Regions from separate parts of the Chryseobacterium sp. CFS2 genome, predicted to be linked through region 3. Evidence: riboswitches for the same ligand, from Rfam matches in the RefSeq annotation. Region 3 holds a riboswitch; each other region holds the start of a gene.
What was found. Region 3 has a riboswitch for S-adenosylmethionine ahead of ODR02_RS04160 (SusC/RagA family TonB-linked outer membrane protein). Riboswitches for the same ligand answer to the same signal wherever they lie in the genome.

Region 1 (6,049 bases), on a different contig from region 3:
ATTCGGCATAGCAAAAAGCCCCGAACAAAGCGAGAATTCCTCCAATACTCCAAAGCAGGAAAATGCTGTAGGTATTGGTAATATCGGACAACTGAAATCCCAGGGTTGTAAAAATCCCGGTTCCGATCATATTGGAAACAACGATAGCGGCGGCTGTTTTCCAGCCAATCTGATGTGAAGCAGTACTCATTTAATGATTAAAAGTTAAAATTAAGTCTTCCAAAGAAATAATTTCCCAGTGTTCCCATCTGAACCGGCGCATATTTGAATACTCCATAATATGAATTTTCATAGATCTGGCGATCCGGGAAAACATCAAATACATTATTGGCTCCTACTGTAAAATTGATGTTTTTTGTGATGTCATACCCGACACTGATGTCCGTAACAACCTTCGGAGAGAATTCCTGAACGCCTCCAAATGGATAACCATCTCTTATTACTTTACCAAAATAGGTATTTCTTACGAGAAAATTGAACTTTCCTATTCCATAATTCAAGCCTAATGAAGCTTTTGTTTTTGGAGACAGGGTTTCAATGATGTTGATCTGATCCGGGCCAAAGAATTCATTCTGAGGAGTTCCTAAGTTTTCCGGAAAATGAAAGTCTGTGATTTTTGTTTCTGTATAGTTTCCGGCAAGATTAATATTTAAATTACCGCTTCCAAGAATCAAGTCATAAGAAACGACCACATCTACTCCTTTTGTTTCAGTATCAATGGCATTTGTAAAGAATCTTCCGCTTTCTACGTTAAACTGATCCAGTCTGGGATCGGTAATATTGCTGGTAATTACAATCCTGTCCTTTACTTTTATCCAATATCCGTCTACTGAAATAGACAGTTTGTTTAAAGGTCTCAGCGTAAATCCAGCGCTTGCATTAACAGACGTTTCCTGTTTAAGCTTATCAAACCCAAGAATTCTGGCTGCTTCGCTATCATTTCGGAAAATCCCTTTGGTTACAATTCCTGAACCGGAAGTAGAAATGTCGGCATAAGAGTTATTAAAATACTGCTGTTGAAGGGAAGGAGCTCTAAACCCTGTTCCTACAGCTGCTCTAATTGCATAATTTTTTACAAATTCATATCGTATTGCTAATTTCCCATTCAGGGTATTTCCAAAATCTGAATAATTTTCAAATCTGGCAGCAGCGTCAATATTCAGTTTTTTATCCAGATCATAGGAAACATCTGCATATACTGCCGTGGAATGCCTGTTTTTTTTCACTGCATTGTCTGGAGAGAATCCGATAAAAGATTGAGATCCGCCCGCTCCAAGCACCGTTGATCCTTCGGTGGCAACATTTCCGTTGATGTCATATTGGGTATAAGAAGCTTCATCACCGGGTTTGATCTGGTATTGTTCCAATCTGAACTCTCCACCGAATCCGATATTGAAACGATTTATCTTTTTGGAAACATCAAGATTAATCGTATTTTGAAGGAAGCTGTGTGCTCCAGCATAAAAACGCGTTGGTGAATTTGCTCCCAGGGAAGCATTATTGGTATTGCTAACATTGTAATTGAAGGTATTGCTTCCGAATGTATTGCTAAGGTCAAAAAACCAGTCATTGACATTATATTTTGCTCCTACAGCATAGGAGACATCATATACTTGTGATCCGAGATTTGCCTGAAATCCGTTCGGATAAATGGATGAAACCACATTAGAAGTTTCGCTTGGAAGTCTTCTGAAACCAAAACCTTTTCCTTCTTTGATACTGAAACCTCCAAAAGAATAGATTTTAAATTGATCGTTAAAAGGATATTCTGCATTGAAAAACAACTGTCCCTGTCTGATCTGGGCATCTCCAATCTGAAAATTAAAATCGTCACGGGTTAGTCCTCGTTCTTTAATCTTTGCATCATCTGCCGCTCTTGCCGCTTCGGGATCATCAGCAAATGCATAGGCAAAATTATTTCCAAAAATATCCAGATCATGATTTTGAGTTCGTGTTGTTTTTCCTCTGTGGCTTAATTGTAGGGAAAGGTTGATATAACCCTCTTTTTTTCCTAATGAAGTCCCATAATTGGCTCCTGCCTGATAAGTATCCCCATCATTTCTCCCAGTCAATCCATACGTAAGACTTGCTGAGGCTCCCGTATTTTTTTTAAGAATAATATTGATAACTCCCGCAATGGCATCAGAACCGTATTGTGCTGCAGCTCCGTCCCTTAACACTTCTATTCTATCAATCGCAATGACCGGAATTGTACTTAAATCTGTTCCTACAGATCCATTTCCAACCGTATTCTGATAATTAACTAAAGAGGTGGAATGTCTTCTTTTTCCGTTAAGTAAAACCAGAATCTGATCTGGTCCCATTCCTCTTAAGGTTACAGGATCAATATGCTCTGTTCCATCAGAAGCAGACTGTCTCACTGCATTAAACGATGGAATCACATAGTTCAGGAGATCCTGAGCCGTCATTTGTGGAGAACTTCTTTGTATTTTGTCAATATTAATAACATCTACAGGAACTGGTGTTTCCAGTTTTGTTCTTTTGACATTTCGGTTTCCGACAATGATGATATCTTCTATTTCTTTGCCTTTCTCCTCATTCTCCTGAGCAGCGACTAACATTGCCCCAAGCAATAATACAGCTGTGCTTAATTTTTTCATTTTTGTTCTTGCCAATTAATAATACGAATCTGACGGATCTTTCCGCAGATACACAAGACTTCAAGAAATGGAATTCATATAGAATATTGACTTCACTTATCTCCCCCTCCGGGTTGGAATTAGCACCTTTACACTTCTGGAACCGTGCAGGTTGCTAAGGTTTCACCGGGCCAAATCCCTCCACCTTTCTTGATAAATCTACTGCAAAAGTAGACTATTTTTTTAAATATACAAAAAAGCAGATCTGCTGTAATGCAAATCTGCCTTTCATTATTTTATAGAACTTGTGGTAAGTTTTATTTTTGAAACATTAAGATGATATTAAGGTGATAAGAGTATTAAGATAAGCTTCGTTTTAAGCTTAAAATTCAGAATGATTCATCTTAACTACCTTTATTTCTTAAATCCTTCTTAATGGTTTTACTATATTCAACATTTTTTATCAGTCTAAACAGCTTGATAATTTGTTTTTATTTGATCATCATCTTTTGAATCGCAATTCCTATATCCGATTTCAGCTGTACCAGATAGGTTCCCGGTGGATAACTGATTTTCGTTTCATGAATACCGTTTTCTTTATTCAGCTTGAAAGAGTCCAGCTTTTTACCCGTCATATCAAAAATTAAAATTTCTCCGTTTTTGGCTTTATTGAAAATGAATCGTGCGATTCCGTTTTGTATCGGATTGTCTGCAATCTGAAGGGACAATTTGTTCCCTTCATTGATATCTATTGTTGACAAAGCACCTGCATAGTTTCCAAATATTCTGAATTCTCCAGGCTGTAAAGTGATCGGAGTGGTTGTAGAAGCCACATTCAAAATACTATCATCCATTAGATTCTGCCATTGACCTGTGTAAGGGAAATAAGGCACCACATTTTGGGAAGAAGTAGTATAATTGGCCAATACAACTATATTTTTTATTCCCGTTGTAATTGCTGCATCATACACGTAAATTCTTGTGATCAACCCATTAGGATCATTCGTAAGGTTATTGGATTCTATACTGTAAGTTTTAGATTTAAAAACTTGATGGGTATTCCTGATATTGATTATTTTAGCCCATGTATCATAAACTGCTTTTCTGTTTGCATTGGTATCATATCCTAATGTAAATGCAACAGGTTTCTCATCTGTTCTGCATCCGCTGTCGATAGTTCCGTTAGCACATCTGTTAATACTAAATTCGTATCCCAATTCTCCAAACTGCCAGATCATTTTCGGACCGGGAATGGTAAAGAACGTAGCACCGAAAGTTTTCATTCTTTCAAGAGCAGTATTCAGGTCTTTCACATTATAGCTGCCGTTTACTGCACCATAGGCAAGGTTTTTAAACATCAGCCTTTCTTCATCATGGCTTTCTCCATATCCTACAGCACTCATATTGGTAAAGCCATGAAGACTGTGATTCATACGGTCATAATTGCTGTTTTCCTGATACCCCATTGTATTCTGATTGTAAGGCTCTGTCTGCTTATTCCAAAGCATAATGCCTTTTCCTTCTGCGATCCTGTAGTTTGCCCATTGCTGTTCCTCCGCATCAGTTCCCAGATGTTCAAAAATCATGTAAGAATTCGGGTCTATAGCCCACTGTCTGTCAGCATAATGTTTCATGATATCTACTCTGTCCTGTTGATAAGCATTCGTACAGGCTTCATCATTTTCAGAGCAGCTTTGGGTAAATCCTTTTGTTAAATCCCAACGGAATCCGTCTATGTGATATTCAGTCAGCCATTGCTGAAGACATCTTTCAACGTAATATTGCGTTGAAGTACTTGTATGGTTAAAATCATTAAATACATTGTATGAATGTTTCGGAACCTGATTAAAATAAGGATTGTCTGGAGCAACATTTCCATAGCCGTCACCATCAGGATCTACGTTCCAAAGTCTTACCAAAGGTGAGCGTCCTGTTGCATGGTTAAAAGCAACATCCAGAATAACCGCAATTCCGTTCTGATGGCACAGGTCTACAAATTCTTTGAATTTTTCAGGAGTTCCATAAGCTTTGTCCAATGCATAATGGAAGGAAGTATTGTATCCCCAGGAAAGGTTTCCGTCAAATTCCATGATCGGGAGCAATTCTATAGCATTGATTTTTAGATTTTTTAAATAAGAAATTTTATTAATCAATGACTGCCAGTTCTTTTCCTGTGTAAAGTCTCTCAATAATAATTCATACACTACCAGATCTTCTTTTGCAGGTCTTTGGAAATTGGTTGTCTGCCAGTTATAAGCCGTCTGCCCTGTTTTAAATGTTGACACTTCAAAACCCTGCCCGGCAGGAAATGCAGGTAAGTTTGGATAGGTAGAAGCCGAAATCCACGGATCATCATAAGAAGATAATATTTGTGGTGAATAAGGATCTGCTACTTTTCTCAAATCATTGGTTCTGTATTGGAAAGTATAAAGCTGTTGAGGGGTAATCCCGTTGAGTTCAATCCAATAAAGATCCGGGTTTGTAGTATCTCTTTTCATTAAATAAGAATCATTCACTGCCCAGTTATTGAAACTTCCGATGACATGCACAAAGTTTTTACCCGGCGCATATAAAGCAAGTCCCACTTTGGTCTGATCTGTCGGGTGATAATTGATTCCCTGTTTAATCCAGTTAGGTATTGCTTCAGAAACTACATTTCTCGGAACCTGTAGGATAAACGTTGCGGCTTTAAAATTAGATCCCTGTGTAGCTATAAGTTCCATACTGGCATCCTGAGAAACATTATAACTATAAGAATAAGATTGTGAAGGTGTTGTTGTTGAATTTACAACCGTTCCGTTGGCTTTTAACTGAAATGTAGCATTAACATTAGAAGTAGCCGTAATATTGATAGAATTCCCCACGGGAACAGAAGTTAAACTATTGGCCAGCGGATGGGTAAGACTTAAGCTTAAAGTACCTACGTTTACAAAAATATCAGGTGAGGTTTGATGTGATCCTGTTTTATCTTTTAATAGAAATCCAAACCTCCCTATTCCTGTTCTTCCGAAAAAGGCTGTTGGAGTAAAAGTAAGCGAATAACTGTCTGTACCTGCATTATAATTCAGTTTATTTACATCACTTGAATTGTTCCAGCTGCCATTGGTAGGACAATCCTGACTGTTCTGATAATTCGTATCAAAAGACCAGGACCAGATATAGATGGCATTATTGGAAACACCCCACGCAGATTCGTCAATCTGATCTCCCGGAACTGTAAGTGTTACAGCATCTGTCTCATCGAATGGGTTAGGGGTAATGGTATAATTGATCTGCCCAAAAACGAACAATGTAATCAGCAGAAAACCAACGGAATAAAACTTTTTCATTTATTATTTTTTATCGAATATAGTATAATTTTTCCTTCATAACGACTATTCTTGCTTAATCATCATCAAATATTTCAATTTTCCGGGAAAAAATAAATCAAAAAAAGGCTCATGAAATTT
Region 2 (6,049 bases), 150 kb from region 3:
GGACAACTGAAAAAAATCTCCGAAGCTCTTTATAATATTAAAACAGATTTCTTTGAAAGTGATTTCAACCGTTTGTATCAGGATGTAAAATATTCTATCAATCAAAGAAGCTTAATTCTGCTTTTTACCAATTTTGAAACGTTGGACGGATTGAACCGACAATTGAAATATCTCCGGGGAATTGCTAAAAACCATTTGCTGGTAGTTGTATTTTTCAAAAACTCAGAACTGCAGACGCTGATCAACAAAAATCCTGAAAATATGCAGGAAATTTATGATGAGATCATTGCTGAAAAGTTCGAATTTGAAAAGAAACTGATCATTCAGGAACTCCGCAAATACGGAATCTATACCGTTTATACCCTTCCGGAAAATTTGAATATTGATGTTATCAATAAATATCTGGAGATAAAAGCGAGAGGAATTTTATAACTTTGTAGAAGCAATAAGCAATAAGCAATGAAAATTACACTTAACAGAATAAACGACGATTTTTTATTTGAATGTACCAATGCACAAGGGAATTCCATTCTTTTGGATAATACTTCCCAGCCAGGAGCAAAAGGAGTTTCTCCAATGGAAAGTGTACTGATGGCAGTAGCAGGCTGCAGCGGAATTGATGTGGTTTCTATTTTAAAGAAACAGCGTCAGGATATCAAAAGTTTTCAGGCAGAGGTAGAAGGAGAAAGAATACAGGTAGAAGATGCAAAACCTTTTAAGTCAATTACCGTTAAATTCCTTTTAGAAGGAGAAATTGATCCTAAAAAAGCATTAAAGGCTGCAGAACTTTCTTTTGAAAAATACTGTTCTGTATCCAAAACGTTAGAACCTAATGTCGAAATCGGTTACGAAGTCTATGTGAACGGAGAAAAAATATAATCTCTTATTTAAAAATAGAAAAAGCCGGATGAATCATCCGGCTTTTTTATTACTCATTATCTGTTACTGATTACTCATCTAGAAGGTAAGTCTTGGTTTTATCAATTTCGCCACAGTAGCAGTCCATCCTGTTTGGTGAGAAGCTCCTACACCGCGGCCGTTGTCTCCATGGAAATATTCAAAGAAGGTGATATAATCTCTGAAATGCTCATCATAATTGAACTTTGGATTACCTCCATTGAAAGCCCTTTGCCCATGTTCATCCTTTAAAAATATGGAGCAGAGCCTTTTGCTGATGTTTTGTGCCACTTCATCAAGATTTCTTTTATCACCACTTCCGGTTGGAAATTCTACTTTTAAACTATTTCCATAATAAAAATGGAAGCGTTGCAGACTTTCTACAATCAGGAAGTTGATAGGAAACCAGATGGGACCTCGCCAGTTGCTGTTTCCACCAAACATCCGGCTGTCACTTTCTGCAGGAGTATAATACACCATATTTTCTGATCCGTGTACAGAGAATACAAAAGGATTTTCTTCATATACTTTAGACATTGCCCGAATTCCGTAAGAACTTAGAAACTCATTTTCATCCAGCATTCTGGTCAATACCTTTGTCAGTCTGTTTTTTCGCAGAATACTCATCAGGTGTTTTCTTCCATGTCCTTCCTCATCCCAGTGAGAGACCAGTTTGGTGAGTTCCGGTTTATTTTTTAGAATCCATTCCATTCTGGTTTTGAAATTCGGCATCTTTTCCAATAAATGATGATCTACAATTTCAACCGCAAACATAGGAATCAAACCTACAATACTTCTTAATCTTAAAGAAACGCTTTCTCCATTTCCCAGCTGCAGAACATCATAGAAAAATCCGTCTTCTTCATTCCACAGGCCTTTCGTGCTTTCACCCAGATTTTCCATGGCCTCGGCGATATAAAGATAATGCTCAAAAAATTTAATAGCCATATCTTCATATACCTGATAATACTGGGCCAGTTCCATGGCAATACGCATCATATTCAATGCATACATCGCCATCCAGCTTGTGCCATCAGCCTGTTCAAGATGCTGGCCATCCTTTAATTCCATATTCCGGTCAAAGGCTCCGATATTATCAAGACCAAGAAATCCTCCACCAAAGATGTTTTTTCCGTTCTTATCCTTTCGGTTTACCCACCAGGTGAAATTAAGAAGCAGTTTCTGGAATACTTTTTCTAAGAATAGTAAATCCGGTTTTCCATTATTTTTTTCATCAATTTTAAAAACACGGAAGCACGACCACGCATGTACAGGCGGGTTCACGTCACTCATATTCCATTCATAAGCAGGAAGCTGTCCGTTAGGATGCATATACCATTCTTTGGTAAGGAGCAAAAGCTGTCCTTTGGCAAATTCTGCATCTATAATGGAGAAAGGCACACAGTGAAATGCCAGATCCCATGTAGCATACCACGGATACTCCCATTTATCAGGCATGGAAATAATATCTTTATTATGAAGATGATTCCATTCTGTATTTCTTACATATTCATTGAAGTTTCTTGGAGCTTCCAAATTAGGATCTCCTTTCAGCCATTTTCCGATATTGTAATGATAGAACTGCTTATTCCAGAGAAGCCCTGCAAAAGCCTGTCGCTGAACATTTCTTTCATCTTCGTTAACGGTATCATTCTGAATTCCGTTATAAAACTCTTCGGCTTCAGCTTTACGGGTTTCAAAAATAGGGTCAAAGTTTTCAAAAGGCTTATCTTCTTCATCCGGACATAGCCTGAACTCAAAAACTTTTGATTCCCCGCCATCAATAATCTCATCAACAAGAAAAGCAGCTTTGCTTCCTCTTTTTCCAGGATTTACAGTGTTTCCCTGATGAATAATAAAATCATTAATTCCATCCTTAAAATAGGTGTTTTCAAATGGGGGAGCTCCGTAAAGCTTTGGAGTATTGGTTTCATTGTCACAAAATACACTTTGTGCATTTGAATTTCGGGAATACAGTTTTTTGATTGAAATACTGTCGTGTCCAATATTGATACTTCCGTCGTGAGAAGTATTGAGCTCTCCTTTATAAGTATTGTATCCCCATTTCCAGTTGTTTCTAAACCATACAGTAGGAGCCACAAGAATAGGGGCAGCATGCTGACTTCGGTTGCAGACTGTTACTCTGGCCAGAATATCATTGTGATCTGCTTTACAATATTCGATGAAAATATCAAAATATTCATCATTATCGAAAATTCCGGTATCGAAAATTTCATACTCCGGTTCTTTCTTGCTGCGTTTTCCGTTTTCTGCAACAAGCTCATCATAAGGAAATTCATTAATCGGGTATTTATATACCATCTTCATATAGCTATGAGTAGGTGTATTATCCAGATAATAAAAGATTTCTTTGATGTCTTCTCCATGATTCCCCTGAGGGTTACTCAATCCGAAGAATCGTTCTTTTACCATTTTATCTTTCTTATTCCAAAACGAAAAAGCAAAACAGAACAGCTGCTTTACATCAGAAATTCCGGCGATGCCTTCCTCTCCCCAGCGGTAAGTGTAGCTTTCAGCATTATTATGGTTGGTAAAATTCCAGGCGTTTCCGTTTGGGCTATAATCTTCGCGTACATTTCCCCACTGCCGGTTGCTTACATAAGGTCCCCAGTTTTTCCATTTGGTATCTTGTAATCTTTCTTTTTCAGCGGTCATATCTCATCATTTTTCCATACGAAGTTAGTTTTTTTGAGAAGTAATTCCAATTTTTTTCATCTGAATAATTATTAATATAGTCTTGAAATACTTGTGTTTAAGGGCTTTTAAAAATATTAAAATAATTTTTTTTTGAAATTAAAAGAAAAGAACTACCTTTGCACCATTCGTTCATTCAAATATTGAAAATGTTATCAAGAAAGGTTGAGGGATTAGACCCTATGAAACCTTAGCAACCCTTTGTGCAAGCAAAGAAGGTGCTACGTTCTACCAAAATTATTTTGGACAGATAACTTACTGAAGTTCTTTTCAGCCATTTCCTGTGGCATTTTCAATTGTATTAAAATTTAATAGAATTGAAAACAGAACTAAACTATATTAATCTTTCGTATCAAACTTATTCTCAAAAGGAATACAATATCTCATTAAGCTATCAGCTTTTTGGGAAAGATCTGTTTACAGCCCCGATCATTTTAATCAACCATGCTCTTACCGGAAATTCAAATGTATCCGGAGAAAAAGGCTGGTGGAAACAATTGGTAGGAGAAAATCAGATTGTTGATACTGATCAATACACTGTTCTGTGTTTCAATATACCCGGAAACGGATATGACAATTTTTTAATTGAAGACTATGAAGATTTCACTCCTTCAGATATCGCTGCGATATTTCTGAAAGGGCTTGAAGCTTTACATATCAAAAATATATATGCCATTATTGGAGGTTCTCTGGGAGGAGGGATTGCCTGGGAAATGCTTGCCAAGCAGCCGGATCTCGCAGAAATATTTATTCCCATAGCCTGTGATTACAGAACACACGATTGGCTGCATGCCCAATGTCTGGTTCAGAAATTTTTATTGAATGATAAAGAAGAACCATTACAGAAAGCAAGAATTCATGCCATGTTGTGTTACAGAACTCCACAATCACTCAATGACAGATTTCAAAACCAATATAATAAGGAAAATCAACGCCTGGAATCAGAAGACTGGTTGGTTTATCATGGTAATGCATTAAACGAAAGGTTTAGTTTACAAGCGTACAAGCTGATGAATCATCTCCTGATGAATATCAATGCTGATGAAACAGCACTGGAGAGCATACAGGCACGAATGCACATGATCTCCGTAGATACAGACTTATTCTTCCCGGCTTCTGAAATCCGAATGTGTTTTGAAAACTTAAAAGAGAAAAATAAGGATGTTTCTTATCACGAGATCCAATCTATACACGGGCATGATGCCTTCCTAATGGAATATCAACAATTAAATAATATCATAAAAAACATTTTACAGAAGTAATGAAAAATGCTAACGAAATAAAATTTTTGAAGAACAGATCAATCGTCAAATTTGAAGGAGAAGATTTCCTTGGAGAAATCGGGATTGACGGACGTATTTTTAAGGCGCTTACTTTAGCGCGTATCAGTGTAGGAGTAATTTCTCAACAAGCTATAGAAAACGGAATCTCTATTTTGGTTCAGGAAAATGATGCAGAAAAAGCGGTTGCTTGTCTTATTGATGAATTCGAAACAGAAAGGAAATCTGGAAAAGTTTCTCAGATCTATAGTATCAATAATGTTTCTGTGATTGGTTTTGTGGCAGAAGATTTCAATAAAGTCTTTGCTGAACTGGCCAGAAACAATGTTTTCCCATTATTGCTGAATCAGGTAGCCGGAGAAAACAGAGTCAACATCGTAGTGACTTCTTCACAGGATGAGAAAACAAGAAATATCATAGAATCTGAAATTTTCAAAAAACCAAAAACAGTTCATCTGGCAATTATTGGTCACGGAAACGTAGGAAAGACTTTGATAGAACAGGTTTTGGGATCTGCAGAAGAAATTAAGAAACGTAAAAAAATAGATCTTAAAGTAGTTGCTGTAGCCAACTCAAAGAAAATAGCCTTCAATAAAAAAGGATTTGATGCCAATTGGGGGGATGAGGTTTTGGCCGCGCAACATTCTTCTAACGTTGAAGAATTAATTAATTTCTCCAATGAAAATCAACTGGAGAACCTGATCGTTGTGGATAACACTGCAAGTAAGGATTTTGTGAAAAACTATCACGCTTTGGCAGAAAACGGATTCGATTTGGTTTCTTCCAATAAAATTTTCAATACCCTTCCTATTGAGGAATACAGAAAACTAAGATATACGTTGAGTAAAAATAACAGACGTTATCTGTATGAAACTAATGTAGGAGCTGGTCTTCCGTTAATTGACACCATCAAGTTATTACACCTTTCAGGAGAAAATATCACAAGAATCAAGGGCGTATTCTCTGGAACATTGAGCTATGTTTTCAATAATTTTTCTTTGAGAGACGATAAATTTTCAACCATCATCAGCGAAGCTTTGGAAAAAGGGTACACAGAACCGGATCCAAGAGAAGATTTATCCGGAAATGATGTAGCAAGAAAATTATTAATCCTGGCAAGAGAACTGGACTTAATCAATGAATTTGGAGATATCAAT
Region 3 (6,049 bases):
AGGAATGGGAAAAGAATTGTATGATTCTAGAAAAGATATTAAAGATCTGATGGAATCTGCCAATGAAATTTTAGGTTTCGACATTCTTTCCATGATGTTCAGCGGAACGGATGAGGATCTTAAGAAAACAGAGGTTACCCAGCCTTCAATATTTATACATTCAGTAGCCGCATTAAAAGCCGTAAATGGTCTTGGCGCTGAAATGGTAGCAGGACACTCTTTAGGAGAGTTTTCGGCTTTAGTTGCCAACGGAGTTTTATCTTTTGATGACGGTTTGAAATTAGTTTCTGAAAGAGCAAAAGCTATGCAGGAAGCTTGTGATGCAAATCCAAGTTCTATGGCAGCGATCTTAGGATTAGAGGATGCTAAGGTTGAAGAGATTTGTGCACAGATCAGCGGAATTGTTGTTCCTGCAAATTATAACTGTCCGGGACAATTGGTAATCTCAGGAGAAACACTTGCTGTAGAAGAAGCTTGCGTAAAGCTGAAAGAAGCAGGAGCTAAAAGAGCATTACTGTTACCGGTAAACGGAGCTTTCCACTCACCATTAATGCAGCCTGCACAGGAAAGACTGGCAGCAGCTATTGAAAAAACAAAATTCAGAAAAGCAACCATTCCTGTATACCAGAATATCACTACAACAGCGGTAACAAATCCTGATGAGATCAAACAAAATCTGATCGCTCAGCTTACCGGTCCTGTAAAATGGACACAATCTGTTCAGAACATGATTAAAGACGGTGCCTCTAATTTCGTAGAAGTAGGACCGGGAAAAACCCTTCAGGGATTGATCAAGAAAATTGACGGATCCGTAGAATCTGCTTCTGCAATCTAATTCAAAAATATATGAACGCGATATTTTCACCGGGCAAGCTTATGCTTACTTCAGAATATTTCGCAATCGATGGAGCTCTTGTCTTAGCGGTACCTACCAAGCTGGGACAAGAGTTTTTTTTTGAAGAAACAGATGATAAAAAATCTCTGATTATTTGGGAGGCTTATCATCAGAATACATTATGGTTGAAAGCTGTTATTGATTATAAAACATGGCAGATCTTAGAAACCAACATTCCATCAAGCGCTGAATTTATTACCAAAACCTTAAAAAATGTTCAGCAGCTTTCTCATCAGAAATTCAAGACTGATCTTACCTATCATTTAAAAACAAACCTTCAGTTTCCACCAGACTATGGACTTGGGAGCAGTTCTACCCTGATGAATAATCTTTCAGAATGGGCCGGAATAGACCCGTTTTATCTTAATGCAATAAGTTTAGGAGGCAGTGGATACGATATTGCGGTGGCGAAAGAAAAGGCTGCCGTTCTTTTCCAAAGTAAACCTGAAATAAAATATGAAAAGGTTAATTTCAATCCTTCTTTTAAAAATGAATTGATTTTTATTCACTTAAATCAGAAACAGGATAGCAGAGAAGGAATCAATTTTTACAAGTCAAAAAAGAAGTCTCCGGAATTGGTTAATGAATTTTCTGATCTTACAAAAAAAATATTGTTATGTAATGAATTGGAAAATTTTTCTGAATTAATGATGATTCATGAACATAAAATCGCTAATTTTCTTGAAATTTCCACAGTTAAAGAGAAGCTATTCTCAGATTGCCCTTCTTTTGTCAAAAGTTTAGGGGCATGGGGCGGAGATTTTGTAATGAGTGCCAAATTTGGGGACTATAAGAACTATTTTTGGGAGAAAGGTTTTCCTTCGGTTTTTGAATGGGAAAATATAATTGATTTGTAATCAGTCGATTACAATCCTGTTTTTTTATTTGCCATTCTGACTTATATCAGTATATTTAAACCACCTTTAACAAATAATTAATATTATTTTTGTTGAAGTCAATAAAGAAATAGAAAATATAAGTAAAATGAAAAACACTAAAATCATCCAGGATTTAGAGAAATTGGGGATTAAAGGAAACTATGAAGTAGTGTATAATCCTTCTTATGAAGAATTATACCAGGCTGAAGTTTCTTCTGAAAATCAGGGATTTGAGAAAGCTGAACTTACGGAATCTGGCGCGGTGTCAGTAAAAACAGGAATTTTCACAGGTCGTTCACCTAAAGACAGATATATTGTTCAGGATGATGTTACAAGAGATACAATTTTCTGGGATGGTAAAGTAAACTTACCTACTACTGCAGAAATTTTCGGTTCTTGTAAGGAACTAGTGCTGAACCAGCTTGCTGAATCTAAAAAGATCTATGTAGTAGATACATTCTGCGGAACGAATGCAGATACGAGACTTAAAGTAAGATTTATCGTTGAAGTAGCATGGCAGGCGCATTTTGTTACTAATATGTTTATCCGCCCTTCTCACTATGAGCTTGAAAACTTTGGAGAACCTGATTTCACAGTAATCAACGGTTCTAAAACAATAAACCCTAACTGGGAAGCTCAAGGATTGAATTCTGAAAACTTCATCATGTTCAACCTTACTGAAAAACTACAGATCATCGGAGGTACATGGTACGGAGGTGAAATGAAAAAAGGGATGTTCGCAATGATGAACTATTACCTTCCATTAAAAGGTATGGCTTCAATGCACTGTTCTGCTAACGTAGGAGAAAAAGGTGATGTAGCTTTATTCTTTGGTCTTTCAGGAACAGGAAAAACGACTCTGTCTGCAGATCCGAAAAGATATCTTATTGGTGATGACGAGCATGGTTGGGATAACAACGGAGTATTTAACTATGAAGGTGGATGCTACGCTAAAGTTATCGACTTATCTGAAGAAAAAGAACCGGATATCTTTGCTGCCATCAAAAGAGATGCACTTCTTGAAAACGTTGTTGTGAACAATGGAGTAGCAGATTATACAGACGGATCAATCACTGAGAATACAAGAGTTTCTTATCCAATTTATCATATCAACAAAATTGTATTGCCTTCTAAAGCAGGTCATGCTAAGAAGATTGTTTATCTTTCAGCAGATGCATTCGGAGTACTTCCTCCGGTTTCCATCTTGAATGAAGATCAGGCTCAATACCACTTCCTTTGCGGTTATACATCAAAACTAGCTGGAACAGAAAGAGGAATTACAGAACCTCAACCATCTTTCTCACCTGCATTTGGTGAAGCATTCCTTACATTACACCCAACAATGTATTCTAAAACATTGATCGGTAAAATGCAGGAGCACGGAGCTAAAGCTTATTTGGTAAATACAGGTTGGAATGGTACAGGAAAGAGAATTTCTCTGAAAGATACAAGAGCAATCATTGATGCAATCATTGACGGATCTATCGATAACGCTCCTAAAACTCAGGTTCCAATCATGAATCTTGAGATTCCTACTGAATTGCCAAACGTTTCTACAGGTATTTTAGATCCTAGAGATACATATGAAAGTGCTTCAGAATGGGAAGAAAAAGCAAAAGATCTTGCTTCAAGATATATCAAAAACTTTGAACAGTATTGTGATACTGAAGAAGGTAACAAATTAGTTGCTTCAGGACCTCAGTTACAGGAACAAACTATCTAATTAATAGTTATCTATAACATAAGGAAAAGCCTCATCATTGATGAGGCTTTTTTATTAATATTTTTGACAGTTTTCAATCAATTCATCCTGTTCATCAAGTTTTAAGACTGTTGATTTGATTGATTCTTCAGTTAAATGTTTTATGATCATAAAATGTTTTGAAGAAAAGTAAGATTCTTCGTCCAATATCTTATCTAAATACTTTGGATTAGTGAAAGTTATCCAGTATTTTGCTTTGTTGGAAAAGGTAATAGTTACTTCTATGGCATCAGATTCAATATTTTCTATTGGATCATCTATATTAATAGAAATGATTTCCGGTTCATTGTTTAAAGTAAAATAAAAATCAGAATACCATCTCAGTCTTCCTTCGTCATTCCAGATTCTTATATTTTCATCATTTATTTCTTCAACGATATAAGATTCTCTCTTCGTTAATTGCCCGGAATATATGCCAATGCTTTTACAGTAAATCTTATCCTTTATCTTCATAAATTATTCTCTTTGTATACATAATTATCTGTGAGAATCTGTGCTATCTGTGGGAAAATATAGACTGAAAATTACTTCAGGCTCAATAAAGCCAATCTATACCCATCCATTCCAAAGCCGGATAAAACAGCATCTGTATTCGCTGCCGTTACAGATTTCTGGCGGAATTCTTCTCTTTTGTATATATTGCTGATATGTACTTCTACTTTTGGCTTGCGGATATTCTTTAAACAATCAGCGATAGCATAAGAATAATGGGTAAATGCTCCCGGGTTAATCACCACTGCATCAAAATCATCCTCCTGAAGTCTGTTGATAAGCTCACCCTCAATATTAGACTGATAGTATTGTATTTCATGAGACTGAAACTCGGATTTTAAATTTTCCAAATAACTTTCCATGGAAACATTTCCATAAATTTCCGGTTCCCGGGTGCCCAAAAGGTTGAGATTAGGCCCATTTATAATCAAAACTTTCATACTATAAAATTAAAAAGTTTTTTCAATTAATAGTACAAAAATTAAGGTGTCCTCAAATATTTGTTCCATTGAATTATTAATAATGATATTTATCATGTTTGAATAAATGATAACGGCTACAACTCCTTATTGTAATGAGTTTTATTAAAATTTTATGTTAATTATTAAAAATTTATCATGAAAAATAAATAAGTCTACTTGTTTTGTAGACTAAAAGTTTTTAGCTTTGCAAACATATTTCGATCGGCTTATAAAGAAAGATGGAGGGAACTGACCCCGTGAAGTCTTAACAACCTACCCATTGGGCAAGGTGTTACGTTCAGCCTTTTAAGGAAAAATAAGCATTTGGTTTATCGTATTTATCGATGCCCTTTGCTGACTTTTCTGCAAAGGGTTAAATTTTAATATATGATAAATAAAATTGATTATGATTAGTAAAACTTTATTTAATTCTAAAGCTTGGATACCTCCGGTTGCTGTTTTTTTTCTGGGAATTACCAGTGTAAATGCACAGAATTCCAAGCCGAAAAAAGATAGCCTTCATGAAAAAGAGATTGATGAAGTAGTAGTGGTAGCTTACGGAAAAGCGAAAAGAAACAGCTATACCGGTTCCGTAGCTACAATTTCCAGTGATAAAATCAATAACAGACCTGTAACGAATATTACGAAAGCATTAGAAGGACAGGTTGCAGGGATTCAGACTACCAGTGCATCAGGCCAGCCAGGTGCTGTTTCCACTATCCGAATCAGAGGAATTGGTTCAATAAGTGCTTCCAGTGATCCGTTATATGTAGTGGACGGAATTCCTTTTGATGGAAATCTAAACTCAATCAGTCCCAGCGATATCGAATCTATAAGTGTTCTGAAAGATGCTACAGCAAGTGCTTTGTATGGTTCAAGAGGAGCAAATGGGATCATCATCATTACTACAAAATCAGGTAAAAAAGGGGAAGCAAAAGTTAATTTTAATATCAGTCAGGGATTCTCCGGAAGAGCCGTTAAAGACTATGAACAGGTAAATACAGATCAGTATTTTCAACTGTACTGGGAAGCATTGAGAAATGGATATCAATCCGGGAAAGTTTCTTCTCAGCAGGCCGCTCAGATGGCAACAGACAACCTTGTTTCTTCACTGGGGATTAATCCATATGGGACAGCTTATCCAAAGCCTGTAGGTACAGATGGAAAACTATTACCTGGTGCATCACCACTTTGGAATGATGACTGGAGAGATATCTTGCAGAGAGTGGCTTCAAGAAATCAGGTGGATCTTGATATCAGCGGAGGAAGTGAGAAAAGTAATTATTTCTTCTCTCTGGGGTATCTGGATGATAAAGGAATGGCAATTGAATCAGGATATAAAAGATATAATACCCGATTGAAAATCAATTCTGAAGTAAAAAAATGGCTGAATGTTGGGGTGAACTTAAGTTATACAAACAGTATTCAGCAGGCGCCTACTTCTTCGGATTCCAAGGCCAGTAACATCATCAATGCGGCAAGATTTATTCCTTCATTCTATCCTTATTATGAAAGAAATGCTGACGGAACTTATATTTTGGATGCTGATGGAAACCCGGTT

Region 1: another riboswitch for S-adenosylmethionine. It lies ahead of ODR02_RS18525 (TonB-dependent receptor plug domain-containing protein); the one in region 3 lies ahead of ODR02_RS04160 (SusC/RagA family TonB-linked outer membrane protein).
Region 2: another riboswitch for S-adenosylmethionine. It lies ahead of ODR02_RS03440 (alpha/beta fold hydrolase); the one in region 3 lies ahead of ODR02_RS04160 (SusC/RagA family TonB-linked outer membrane protein).

The regions. Positions count from the first base shown of each region.
Region 1 covers NZ_JAZHQU010000008.1:179,975-186,023, forward strand. The annotation lists gene ODR02_RS18520 (APC family permease) at 1-190, opposite strand, end outside; gene ODR02_RS18525 (TonB-dependent receptor plug domain-containing protein) at 198-2,621, opposite strand; SAM riboswitch class I at 2,715-2,820, opposite strand; gene ODR02_RS18530 (alpha-amylase family glycosyl hydrolase) at 3,092-5,929, opposite strand.
Region 2 covers NZ_JAZHQU010000002.1:12,837-18,885, reverse strand. The annotation lists gene ODR02_RS03455 (DUF58 domain-containing protein) at 1-432, shown strand, start outside; gene ODR02_RS03450 (OsmC family protein) at 460-879, shown strand; gene ODR02_RS03445 (MGH1-like glycoside hydrolase domain-containing protein) at 958-3,573, opposite strand; SAM riboswitch class I at 3,762-3,869, shown strand; gene ODR02_RS03440 (alpha/beta fold hydrolase) at 3,930-4,874, shown strand; gene ODR02_RS03435 (ACT domain-containing protein) at 4,874-6,049, shown strand, end outside.
Region 3 covers NZ_JAZHQU010000002.1:157,958-164,006, reverse strand. The annotation lists gene fabD (ACP S-malonyltransferase) at 1-835, shown strand, start outside; gene ODR02_RS04180 (GYDIA family GHMP kinase) at 847-1,752, shown strand; gene pckA (phosphoenolpyruvate carboxykinase (ATP)) at 1,880-3,496, shown strand; gene ODR02_RS04170 (hypothetical protein) at 3,551-3,988, opposite strand; gene ODR02_RS04165 (type II 3-dehydroquinate dehydratase) at 4,060-4,467, opposite strand; SAM riboswitch class I at 4,713-4,811, shown strand; gene ODR02_RS04160 (SusC/RagA family TonB-linked outer membrane protein) at 4,895-6,049, shown strand, end outside.